Regions from separate parts of the Paenibacillus sp. FSL R7-0652 genome, predicted to be linked through region 1. Evidence: a T-box and tRNA genes for the amino acid it is inferred to sense, from the RefSeq annotation. Region 1 holds a T-box; the other regions hold tRNA genes.
What was found. The T-box of region 1 lies ahead of leuS (leucine--tRNA ligase). A T-box ahead of a tRNA ligase gene usually reads a tRNA of that ligase, here a tRNA-Leu.
Positions count from the first base shown of each region.

Region 2: it has a tRNA-Leu gene. The T-box ahead of leuS (leucine--tRNA ligase) is inferred to sense a tRNA for this amino acid. The anticodon was not compared.
Region 3: it has a tRNA-Leu gene. The T-box ahead of leuS (leucine--tRNA ligase) is inferred to sense a tRNA for this amino acid. The anticodon was not compared.

Region 1 is NZ_CP152001.1:4,712,807-4,717,095, forward strand. It holds gene leuS (leucine--tRNA ligase) at 1-2,382, opposite strand, end outside; T-box leader at 2,456-2,708, opposite strand; gene MKY97_RS20635 (aminoglycoside phosphotransferase family protein) at 2,824-3,780, opposite strand; gene MKY97_RS20640 (class I SAM-dependent methyltransferase) at 3,983-4,289, opposite strand, start outside.
Region 2 is NZ_CP152001.1:1,547,926-1,552,214, forward strand. It holds gene MKY97_RS06810 (hypothetical protein) at 1-629, opposite strand, end outside; gene MKY97_RS06815 (XRE family transcriptional regulator) at 658-861, opposite strand; gene MKY97_RS06820 (urease accessory UreF family protein) at 1,122-1,823, opposite strand; tRNA gene MKY97_RS06825 (tRNA-Leu) at 2,324-2,406, shown strand; gene MKY97_RS06830 (glutathione peroxidase) at 2,595-3,071, opposite strand; cyclic di-AMP (ydaO/yuaA leader) riboswitch at 3,462-3,637, shown strand; gene MKY97_RS06835 (hypothetical protein) at 3,756-4,184, shown strand.
Region 3 is NZ_CP152001.1:2,225,075-2,229,363, forward strand. It holds gene MKY97_RS10255 (carboxymuconolactone decarboxylase family protein) at 55-384, shown strand; gene MKY97_RS10260 (C40 family peptidase) at 475-939, opposite strand; cyclic di-AMP (ydaO/yuaA leader) riboswitch at 945-1,076, opposite strand; gene pelA (pectate lyase) at 1,477-2,430, shown strand; tRNA gene MKY97_RS10270 (tRNA-Leu) at 2,630-2,714, shown strand; gene MKY97_RS10275 (carbohydrate-binding protein) at 2,927-4,289, opposite strand, start outside.

The DNA.
Region 1 (4,289 bases):
TTCCAGCGCCTGTTTCACAGGTGCCAGTTCCATCGTATAGCCCTGCATTCCTTGTGCATCCAGATCCTTCGAAATTGTTGCGCGAGTTACAATCTTGCCGTTGACCTGCACCACGATCTCCACTTCTGCATCCACGGTCATCGACTCATCATACTCAGGCCAAGCCACGTAGGAAATTCCACCCTCATATCCAAGACGACTCCACAGTTCCTCCGCCATATGCGGTGCCAAAGGTGACAGCAGCTGAACAAAGTTCTCCATTGCTTCACGAGGCAGTGTATCCGCTTTGTATGCATCGTTAATGAAGATCATCAATTGGCTTATCGCGGTGTTGAAACGCAGATGCTCCAGATCCTCCGTCACTTTTTTGATTGTTTTATGCGCTGTACGTTTGAATTCATCCGTTCCGCCATCTACTGTAATCTTCTCATTAACTGCACCTGTATCTTCGTTGATGAACAGACGCCATACACGTGACAAGAAACGATACATCCCTTCGACCCCGCTGGCGTTCCAAGGTTTGGTCGCTTCCAGAGGTCCCATGAACATTTCATAGAGACGCAGTGTATCTGCACCGAATTCGTTAACTATCTCATCCGGGTTAATCACATTACCACGGGATTTACTCATTTTTTCGTTGTTGGTACCCAGAATCATACCTTGGTTGACCAGCTTGTAGAATGGCTCTTTCGTGTGTACAACGCCCAGATCATACAGCACTTTGTGCCAGAAACGAGCATACAGCAGGTGAAGTACCGCATGTTCTGCTCCACCAATGTACAAGTCCACTGGCAGCCACTGCTGCTGTTTCTCCTTCGAGATCAGTTCCTTGTCATTGTGAGGATCGATGAACCGCAGATAATACCAGCAGCTTCCGGCCCACTGCGGCATCGTGTTCGTTTCGCGGCGCGCTTTCATGCCTGTTTCCGGATCGACCGTATTCACCCAATCTGTCACATTAGCCAGTGGAGATTCTCCTGTACCTGAAGGTTTGATCTGGTCAATGTCAGGAAGCAGCAGCGGCAGTTGATCTTCCGGCACCGTCTTCATTGTTCCATCTTCCAGATGCAGAATCGGAATCGGCTCTCCCCAATAACGCTGACGGCTGAACAACCAGTCACGCAGACGATATGTTGTTTTACCTTGTCCCTTACCGTTCTCTTCAAGCCAAGCGATCATCTTCGCCGCAGCTTCTTCGTTGTTTAATCCGTTCAGGAAATCGGAGTTCACGTGTGCACCGTCGCCTGTATACGCCTCTTTTGTGACATCGCCGCCTTCAATGACTTCGATGATATTCAGGTCAAACTGCTTCGCAAATTCCCAGTCACGTGCATCATGCCCCGGGACAGCCATAACAGCCCCTGTACCGTAACCAGCCAGTACATAATCCGCAATCCAAATCGGAAGCTTTGCTCCGTTAACCGGATTGATCGCATACGCCCCTGTGAACACACCTGTTTTTTCTTTGGCCAAGTCCGTACGTTCCAGATCACTCTTACGCGCAGCCTGCTCCTGATAAGCTTTCACTGCCTCACGCTCTGTTTCAGACGTAATCACGTCCACCAGTTCATGTTCTGGAGCGAGAACTGCAAAGCTTGCACCAAACAATGTATCTGCGCGAGTTGTGAATACTTTGATCACTTCTTCACGGCCTTCAATGGCAAAAACCACTTCAGCACCTGTCGATTTGCCGATCCAGTTACGCTGCATATCCTTGATGCTTTCCGACCAGTCCAGCTCTTCCAGGTCCTCCAGCAAACGCTCCGCATATTCCGTAATTTTCAGCACCCATTGACGCATCGGTTTACGTACAACGGGGTGGCCGCCGCGTTCACTTTTACCGTCAATAACCTCTTCATTCGCCAGAACCGTACCCAATGCCTCACACCAGTTCACCGGCACTTCATCTACATAAGCCAAACCTTTTTTGTACAGCTGGATGAAAATCCATTGTGTCCATTTGTAGTACTCCGGGTCCGTTGTGCTGATCTCGCGATCCCAGTCATACGAAAATCCGAGAGATTTGATCTGACGACGGAAATTGTCGATATTGCGGAATGTAATATGACGCGGGTGCTCCCCCGTATCCAGTGCGTGCTGCTCTGCAGGCAGACCGAACGCGTCCCAACCCATCGGATGAAGTACATTGTATCCGCGCATCCGTTTGTAACGGGATACGATATCCGTTGCTGTATATCCTTCCGGATGACCTACGTGCAGTCCGGAACCGGACGGATAAGGAAACATATCCAGAGCATAAAACTTCGGTTTCGACGGGTCCTCACCTGTTTTGAATGTTTTGTTTTCATCCCAATACTGCTGCCAGTTTTTTTCCATCACTTGCGGTTGATAGCCGTGCTTCGGCTGATGATTCTCACTCATCTATATTCCTCCTTCAGGTTATACGCGCTTTGATAACAACAAAAAAACCTCAGCATCCCGTAGCGTTTGCAGCGCTAGGGACGAGAGGTTGAATTCCCGTGGTACCACCCTAGTTAGCGGACGAACGTGCTTCGTCATCCACTCCCTCTAGACCTGTAACGGCGGTTAACCGATGCGGATTTCCTATTCAATGCAGAAGGCATAGAAAGGTGTAGTCACCGCATTTCTCCAAGGCGAGTTCGCAAAGTACTGTCAATCGGCTTGCACCACCCGCCGACTCTCTGTCATGTACAGAATTTACTACTGATCCTTATCATCGAAATATGTATACAATATCGGGAACATTATATAAAAATGCAGGCTCAAAGTCAATATGACACTTCACATTCATCCTTCTCAGATGATATAATTTCCGTGCTCCCCGACTACAATGATGCTTCTTCAAACATTCCGAAAACGTTCAATACCCTTCTTCAGATTCTGAATCGTCCATTGGATATGCTCCTGATTATCATACTGCCGGTAATCACATTCAATTCGAAGTGCAAGATCAAAATACAAATCGTACAAGCTTCTGCGCTTCCGCTCACTCTCCGTCACAATCTCTCGGCCATACCCTTTCAAAAATCCCGGAGTATAGTTAAAATGACTGAAATAGTGCTCCATCAGCGGATCACCCCACAACGAGCGTTCAAAATCGATAATGCCCGTAATCTGTTTATCCTGCACCAACACATTACCATCCCACAGATCCCAGCTGATCAACATGGGTTCGGTCACTTCATCCAGTACATCTGATCTTTCCTCGATCAGACGCCGCAGCTCATTGTAGTCAATACCAATATCAATCTTTGCCTTTTCTCCATCGGCAAGCATATCCTCCATCAACATCAAAAATGCTTCTCTCCATGTGCTGCGCTGTCTGTCCTTCCCCGAAAAATAACCGAATCGATCCCCCTTAATCTCGTTGATTCGCTTGTTATATTGTCCTAACTGCTGCTCAATTTCTTCCTGCTCTGACACTGTAAGTTGAGTTTTTACCTGGTTATACGGCGTCCCGGACATGTATTCCATAATAAAATACTGTGCAGGTGCAAAAGCAAGCGAAGCATCATAAGCCAGCACCTGAGGCACAGGAACATCCTTCAGACCGGCAGCAAGCCGGAGTGCTTCCACTTCTGCTGTCATCAGATCCTGCTCACAGCGCATCAGATTGGTTGCAGCCGAGGGCGCAATTTTAAGGACAATTTTTCGTCCGTCACTTAGCACTATTTTATAGGCATGGTTTGCCCATCCGTCAATCATTTCTTCACATTCCTGAATGGCCGCAGCGAGTTGATGTGTAATGATCTGATCCAGCTGCTCTTTGGATAATCTCGTTTTATATGTACTTTCCATCGTTGTCATCCTCCCGTTATTGAATAGTTCATCTCATTTCGGAAAACGCTTTCCGAATTAAATTTATTATGTCTCTCTTTCCTTCCAGCAGCAATACCTTTTATCCTATCAGTTAAAAAAACTGTCCTTGGCAGCATGATCACATGCAGCCAAAGGACAGCTAACCATCGTATTTCAAACCATGTACATACGAGCTGCTTATTTATTTTACAGCCACGTAGAACAAACGCTGCGCACTGTCTCCAGCCTCTTGCCACTCAAAGTCCGCATACACCTTCACGTCTCGGAAGCCCGCTTTGCACAGCTCCAGCTTCATCCAATCCGGATCATAAGCACGCTGCACATGAACTTCCTCAAATCTCTGGTACGTATCCCTGCTGCCGTCTTCAATACGCGAGAAAATGCTTAGATGGTGCTCGATTTCACACCGCTCCTGGTCCAGATCACATGTCCAGATGTAAGACACGGAACGCTCATCCAGTACAAAAGGCTGCTCTTCATCATAACGA
Region 2 (4,289 bases), 3.2 Mb from region 1:
TAATGAGGCTGATCGAGAACGTTGGAGTATTTCGGATACAGCCGGCGGATGCATTCAGGGCAGATATCATGTGTGAATTCGGCAGAGGTGTGTTTCTCCAAATAATGTTCGACGGAGCTCCATTCCTCCGATTCGTCTTTAATATGTTTACAGACGGCGCAAATGGGCAATAGGCCGAATAATGTGCGTGCTTCAGTCAGGGCTTGCCTTAGCTGAAGCTCTGTTTTTTTCTGTTCGGTAATGTCGGTGTGAGCTACCAGAGCCAGGGCAGTATCCATTGCGGGTCCATCATACAGTGGAGTGAGCTCTACACGAAACCATCTCTCTTCATTATATGGGGTGGTCACAGAGATGTCGTATGTATGAGTTTGCTTAAACGGAACGACGTTGTGTCTCAGATCTTGTGCAAATGTGGTAGCCGGAAGGATATCTTTCTGCTGCGCCGCCCAGGCTTCCATCAAATGCAGGTAATGCCTGTGACAGCGGGCTGTGTGTGAAAAAGGTCTATGAAACCCGCGTTCCCAGGCTCGGTTGCAGCTCCGAATCATCCAATGCTGATCAACGATAATCAGCTGATGGTTGGTCGATTGGAAAGACAAGCTTTCGAGGTCTGATGTCACATATCTCACGAGAGAAATCCTCCTTTGATGAAAATGGTTATCGCAGCTCCTCGGGTATGTCCAGAATATCAGCGACCAAATGCCTGAATCTGGTTGCTTTGCGTGTGCCGTGGATAAGGTTGGACAGACGATAGGGTGGAATGCCATGCTGTTCGCAGAAGGTTTTCTGATCGACCTGCAGTTCGGTTAGGCGTCGTTTGATAGCCCATCCGAACGGAGTGACTGGTTTTTTCTTGTTCAAAATGGTTCACTCCTGAATGGATTATAGTATTCAGCAAGCTTGTATTGGTGTAAGATATATAGAAATGCGAGCTGTGATTTCCATTATATACGTATTTACGTCATCTAACAATTAAAAAATACGGAAATAAGTGTATTTTTTGAATTAATATGACGTAAATACGTTTTTATAAGCTTGCAAAAAAGTGAAAAACACGCCAGCAAGGGGATTGCGGCGTGTTTTTTTGTATGCATTTTTATAGAAGGGTGGAACGGGGAGAGTTATGCTCTGTAAGCATGGAGGCCTGCCCCGAGCATGTGAAAGTTGGGGAACAAGGGCTTCATAGACAGGGATGCGGGGGGCATATGTCCATCTGGAGAAGAGGTGCTCACGGTCGTCCATTCCTTCTCTAGGTCTGTGGTCAGACGACCCAGCAGTTCCTTGGTGACTTCTTCAGTTAGAGGGATAACTTTGGAGGCTTCGGATATACAAGCATACATGGCTGAATGCAGGTAACCGAGAACCGCCTCTTCGACGGGGATGTCAAGGTGGTGGTTAATCCAGGCGTGAACGGTAGGGAGGCAGCCAACGGAATTGTATTTTGCGAAGATCTGTTCAAGCGGGCTGAAGTCAATCCACGGATGCAGGGCGCGCGAGAGTTTGATTAAACGTTTGCCTATAGCTGATGCTTGTTCTCGAAGTTCAGCGGGTGTGCGCTGTACATGGACCAGTTTGTCGATCAAAGCGACACGCCAGGTGTCCTTATGATCTGTTGCGGTGTAGATGCCTTTGATCGCCATGCCTTCAAGACGCACAAGACTAGGGTGAAGCTGGCATCGCATGAACGATTCGATATCCTCGGCAGTACGTATGGAGCCTTCCTTGATATGGGTGTTCATGCCGAAGAGATGGGAGAACCCTCCAACCTGCACAGAGGGATCAAGCAGTTTCGCGTAATCGAGAAGCTTATTCCCACGATTCAAGATCTTTCGCCTCCTGTGTACAGTTGTGTAAATTTTCCTAACTTGATAAAGGTTTTTTTGAAAATTTGTGTGTAAATCCGAATTATATGATATATATTTTCACATAATAATCGGTGTTTTGTCAATAGTTAACAGAAAAAAAGACGTTTGTATAGGCCTGGTAAGTATTTTGTGTTATATAAACTTACACAAGCTTATTTGTGATAAAATAATTTGATTCTTCTAAAGTTCCTATTTCGAAAACGGATGGATTTACTCCGTCTTCGTGTGGCCTCTTTTTCGCAATCAGATTAATGTTATGTGCTTACTTCAGAGTTATGACAAAAATTTGCGCAGTTAGATGGAATTTGAGCAGTTAAATGAAAAATGAAAGGAGAAAGGAAGCTGAGTTGTATAAAAAGAAGTGTTATATTCAGGCTGCACAAGAAAATCTAGATAATTGCTTTACTTTTAAATAAGATTCCGGTATAATCAATTCTGTTGCCGATAATTTACGACATGCGGTCGTGGTGGAATGGCAGACACGCTATCTTGAGGGGGTAGTGGGCGTATGCCCGTGGAGGTTCGAGTCCTCTCGACCGCATTATATGAAGAGATACCTGAGAAGCTTTCCATAATGGAAAGCTTCTTTTCTTTGATCAGAACTGAAGTTCCGCAGCTCAATGGAACGTTCTGAACTAGTTGAAGCGGGTACAGCGAAAAAAAGCCATCCTGAAGCCTGAGCCTTGGCTCTTTGGTTTCGGATCGCTTTTTCATTTTATAAAATATAGTTTATTTCAACAAAGCCTCAATATCCTCTTGAATTTTGTCTGGTATCGTCTGCGGAGCATATCGTTTCACTACTTTCCCGTTCTGGTCAACCAGGAATTTGGTGAAGTTCCATTTGATTGCTTTCGAGCCGAGCAGGCCGGGTGCTTCTTTGGTAATATGTTGGAAAAGTGGATGGGCGCTGGAGCCATTGACGTCAATTTTTTCAAACATAGGGAAGCTGACACCGTAATTCATCTGACAGAACTCGGCAATATCATCGGAGGAACCTTTCTCCTGCGCAAACTGATTGCTTGGGAACCCAAGCACTTCAAACGGAGCATCCTGGAATTTATCCTGCAGCTCCTGCAGGCCCTTGAATTGAGGTGTGAGACCACACTGACTTGCTGTATTTACTATTAACAACACTTTGCCGCGATACTCGGACATCTCAATCTCTTGTCCGCGAAGGGTGTTTACTTTGTAATCATAAACTGACATAGGGATCGCCTCCATCATCTTGTTCTAGATACATTCATTATATTTTATGCAATTAAGTAATGCAAAACTTATTTGGCTTCTGCGTTGTTATGACCATCCTTGGTGTGTAAGATCGACGTAAGATTGAAATCGTTGTGAAATGTGATGATCCATTTTTGTGCGGCAGAGAATTAGACAGCTTGGAAGAGTTGGATAGCGTATAACCTCATTGTAAGCGTTATTATTGAAGATTATTGCCGGAAATCTGACGATTCAGTGATCTGGCCGCACTTTACATCATCATGGCACAGGTGTATGATTCATAGCGTAATTTGAATTTTAATAAATTTATACCTGAAAAACGAAACAAACGATAATATCGATCGGTTCTTTATTCAAGATGTACGAACGATGTTTTAATCGCTGAGTTTCCATTCATTAAGGGTGGAAAACGGGGGAACCAACAGGATGGGCTGTATTACAGCAGCAGACATCCATGGGGTGAATTTTCCGGTGACAGCCGGAAATAGGGCGACTCTCGCGCCCGAATCCGTCAGCTAACCTCGTAAGCGTTAAAGGGAGAGGCAGCAAACCGCACGCTGGTTCATGGCGTTTTCGTCATGGATTATTTAAGAAGCGTTTCGGAGGCCTTGGTCCCCCACGCTTCTTTTTTGTTGTCTTTTCACGCCAAGGGAGGAACGAACAATGGATAAAGAGATGATTTTGGTGACGGCTCCGAATGAAGCTGGACGTAAATTTGTGAAATTGCTGATGTACAAAAAAATGCCTTTTGCCGTTCTGACGAATAGTGCTGGTGAGGAGCGCAAACTTCGCCAGATTGGCGTAGAACATGTGATCCGCATGAATACGGCAGCGGCTGAAAAATGGTTTTTGCCGCAGGGCAGTGTAGGGAATGTATTTATTTTTGAAAATAGTCTGAACTTGACCTGCCGTTATCTGCAGATTTGCCGGTCATGGACATCCAAGTCCCTGTGTGTGATCACAGAGCAGAGCCATCCTAAAGGGATTTATCGGGGGATGGGGGCTGACAAAATCGTGTATTCATTGAACGGAGAAGTCGGTTTCCTTCTCAACAGCTGCAGCAAACAGGAAGCTGAAGTCAGCAGCTTATGATTGAGATTGATTCGATGTAAGACGCCTGCTATAATTGCAGCTATAGACTAACGGAATTTGAGGAGACTCATGCTTGTCGTGGGTCTTCTTTTTTTATGGATACAG
Region 3 (4,289 bases), 2.5 Mb from region 1:
AGGTACAGTGGAAAAATTCGCTGTATTTACAGCCGAAAGGATGTGCTGCAAGCCATGACATTAATGAATGATAAAGTTCATGCTTATAAGGATCAGATTGGCGCTTTAAGCGATGTACTCCCAGACGTGGTGAAATCGTACCACGAGTTTACGGGGGAGTGTTTTCAGCCCGGTGTGCTCGATGCCAAAACAAAGCAGCTGATTGCACTGGGCATCGGTTTGTTTGCCAATAATGAAGTGTGCACGTTCTATCATGTAGAAGAGGCTCGTTCCAAGGGAGCGACGGATCAGGAGATTATGGAGACTGTAGCTGTCGCTGGAGCTGTAGGGGGCGGTCATGCCTTGTCACAAGGAGCAATGCGGGTGCAGAAGGCCCTGCATTAGTTCGTTCGTTTGATCCCTTCACAAGGAAAAGAAAAGGAGACTCCGGAATGAACCGGTGTCTCCTTTTTTGTATTGCAGAATAGGGTGATCTTATAATTTTCCGATCATTTTGTTGTACATAAACTGACCTGTTACCCGTCTTGCCGTCACATAACGATCATTGAAATAAGGGTTCGAGAGCTTGGTGATGCTGACACCTTTGCTGCTGGAAGCATGTGCGAATTGACCTCCGCCAATGTATACCCCTGTATGTGAAATCCCTCTGCCGGTTGTGTTAAAAAATACCAGATCGCCTGTGCGAATTCCTGCTTTGGAAACAGGTGTCCCCGCTTTGGCCTGCTGCTGTGACGTGCGCGGCAGTTCAATGCTGTATTTATTAAAAAGATATCTCATAAACCCGGAACAATCGAAACCGGCCATCGTTGTGCCGCCCCATTTGTACGGGATGCCTGTCATATTGTTAACTACGGTATTTATTGTGCTTGCCTCAGTGGTTGTTGCCCCAGATGTAAATAGTACAGCAGCTCCAAAAATGGAGATAATCAGTTTTTTCAAAATCAATGTTCTCCCTTCGATGCCTACGGAGTTAGCTAAGGGTTCGGTAGAAGGTTCCCTATATTTCCTATGTATAAGAATAATTCACCCAAAATGGTTCCCCCGTTTTCAATCCTGAAACTCGGCAAATGAATAATTAAGTTTTTGTAACTATTTGAAACTATATTGCATAAATGCGTAATTGTCAAACCTGTTTTAACGTCTTCTTTCCGGCTCAATGTTAGCGGAATTATCGAATTTAGTCGGAATTATGTTTAAAACAGACTACTAAAGATTACAAAATAGTCATTAATGTTTCATCGGTGTAAGAATGGATAATAAACAAGTTTGTCAAGAGTTAAAAGCAATATTCCGTTCCGGTGAAATGAAGTTAATAAGCGTATGCTGCCGCATACATTGACAAAGAAAGAGATGCTGCATATGATGAGTTTATTAAATACATACAAATTTTGTATTTAAATTGCTTACAATGGGATTTATAATTCCGTTGTAAGCCAGAATGCACGGAAAATTTATGAATTGGGAGTGTGATGTTTTGTGAAAGCCAAAAAGTGGATGACGTTTGTACTCGCATGTTCCATGGTTTTTTCCACAGCAGGAATGGTCGTTCTTCCTGCAGCATCCGTATCCGCAGCTGATGCATCAGGCACAACCGCAAGTTTGTCTGATATTTTGAAAAATCAGCGCCCGGACGGAGGTTGGAGAAAAGATTACGGTCAGACATCAGGTGAATGGGCCAAATCAACGATCGATAATAAAGCTACATACTCCGAGATTAGAAGACTTGCGAAGGAATTCAAGAAAAATAAAGATCCGCGTTACTCGGCTGCAGCCATTAAGGGCATAAATTTTTTGCTTAACATGCAGTATTCCAACGGCGGCTGGCCGCAAATCTATCAAAGCTCCGGCTATCATAAGCATATTACTTACAATGATGACGCGATGATTAATGTGATGTTCATGCTCGATGAAGTTGCAGGCCGGAAAGGGGACTTTTCTTTTATCGATACTTCACTTGCGAATCGCAGTAAGAATGCGGTATCTAAAGGGGTTGACGCCATTTTGAACACGCAGGTGTCATCCGGCGGGAAATTGACGGTTTGGGGTCAGCAGCATGATTCCAGTACGCTGAGACCAGCAGGCGGAAGAAGTTACGAAGTGCCTTCGCTAACGGCTGCTGAGAGTGTAAACATCGTCAAGTTTCTGAAGACAAGACCACCCAATGCCAGAATAACGGCATCCATTAAAGGCGCTGAAGCCTGGTTTAACAAAGTGAAGATTACAGGATACCGATATGAGAGAGGGAACGGAGACAGCCGGATTATTGCGGATTCCAGCGCTTCACCAATCTGGGCTCGTTTCTATGAGCTTGGTACGGACAGACCTATTTTTGTTGGTCGTGACGGGATTGTGAAATATAAGCTGAGTGAGATCGAGAAGGAAAGAAGAGGAGGTTATGCTTGGTATGGCAGCTGGCCTTCCAAGCTGTAGTAACCTGTTTTTTGGAATCTTCTTAAGCTTGTTTTATTGAATTTACATTCTGAAGGAAGAGTATAAGAAGAGTCTAACAGGTTCGAACCAGATCTTAAGATCTGGTTCGAACCTGTTAGATGTTTTAAGTGTTGACATAATGGATCTCGCATGATATATTATTTCTTGTCGCCGATAATAATTGGTGAGACTAGAATATGCGGTCGTGGCGGAATTGGCAGACGCGCACGGTTCAGGTCCGTGTGGGCTAACCCCCCGTGGAGGTTCGAGTCCTCTCGACCGCATCAGATTAAAAAAGCTCCTTCAGGACATGTCCTGAAGGAGCTTTTTTAATCTTTTTGGTCATAAGCCAGTCATTCGATGAGGGGAGCCCGTCCTGCAGCTGCGCGATGCTCGTTCACACATCGATCCGAGCTGCTGCAGAAACGGGGCTTGGCCACTTTTTGCCATGATAGAAAGATGTAGAGCATGAAGCAGACCAATATTAGGATGAAGATTATAATGCAGCAGTAACCGTGATGTTATCAATATTGGGTCCTTCTGAACCTGTGGTTACGATTCGAAGGGTATTTGTACCTGAATTCATAGGCACTTGAATGGTTTTCTCACCCCAGGTTGACCAGCTCCCTGTTGCCTCAAAGGGTTGGTTGCTGATTACTTTGGTGCCGTTAACATAAATGTCTAGGTTTCTTGTACCACTTTCCAGAGCATAACGGAACTTGACATTTTTAGTGCCGGTAATCGTGTTGTTGATTTCATTCCATTGAATTGCGGAACCTGTATACGCGTTAAAGTTCACGTAACCGGAACCGGAGAAACCTGGGTACAGGTTCTCAATCACTGCATCGGTAAGCGTTGTTCCTGTTTCAGCCTCATAAGTGGTACCTGTGCCTACATTCCCGCCGCCACCAGTGAGGTTAGCAACAAATGTAGTCACACTCCGTGCTGGAAGCTGCGCGGTGAATGCGCCATTGGAAACGTTAATCGGTGCAAGGCTCGCCAGATTACGGCTGCTGTCCGTAACATATGAAGAAACGGTGGAAGCATTACCATTCTGCAGTACAAATCGTTGGTTTGCAGACGAAGTACCGCGGTTGATGGCTACGATCACGACTTTGTTATCGCCTTTATAGGCAGATACAAAGGTATTGGTATCCGGGTTTTTGGAAGCATCTACTCTGACATATCCAGGGCGAACAAATTTGGAGAAATGAGCCATGTTATAACCACGCTTGCTGATCGTTCCATCTTCCTTCATCGGACTATATTGTCTGCGGATATACCACCATACATAAGCTTGGAAGTCGCCTTCAACCATTGCATTGTGCATATGGTACGATACGTCCAACGCTTCTGGCCAGCGGTCAGCGGAGTTGTTGTCACTGTTTGGATAATAGACTTCTGTCATCCACAGCTCTTTACCGGCTCCTTTTTGCTTAAAGAGCGGGTATGGGAAATCTTTGAACTGCGTTCCATACGTATGAGCTCCCAAGATGTCCATATTGGCGAGTGCCTGCGGATCATTCAGGATAGGGTCAGATATATTTTTCAAGTATTGGAAAGATTCAGGGGCCATAACTTTGGTACCTTGAATACTGCCTGCATTTTCCTTCATAAAACGAAGGATTTCCTGCGGGGTCCACCACGTCCAGTCGTGAGCGTAATCCGGCTCGTTCTGCACGGAGATCGCGTACAGGTTCACGCCGTTATTTTTCATAAAGGTTACAAAGTCATTCAAATGCTGAGCATACGCACCGTATTTGTCATATCTCAGTCTCTTGGCATTGGTATCGCCGTTGCGATTGAAAGTTTCCACCATGCTGCTCGGAGGATTCCAAGGTGATGCAAATACAATCGCA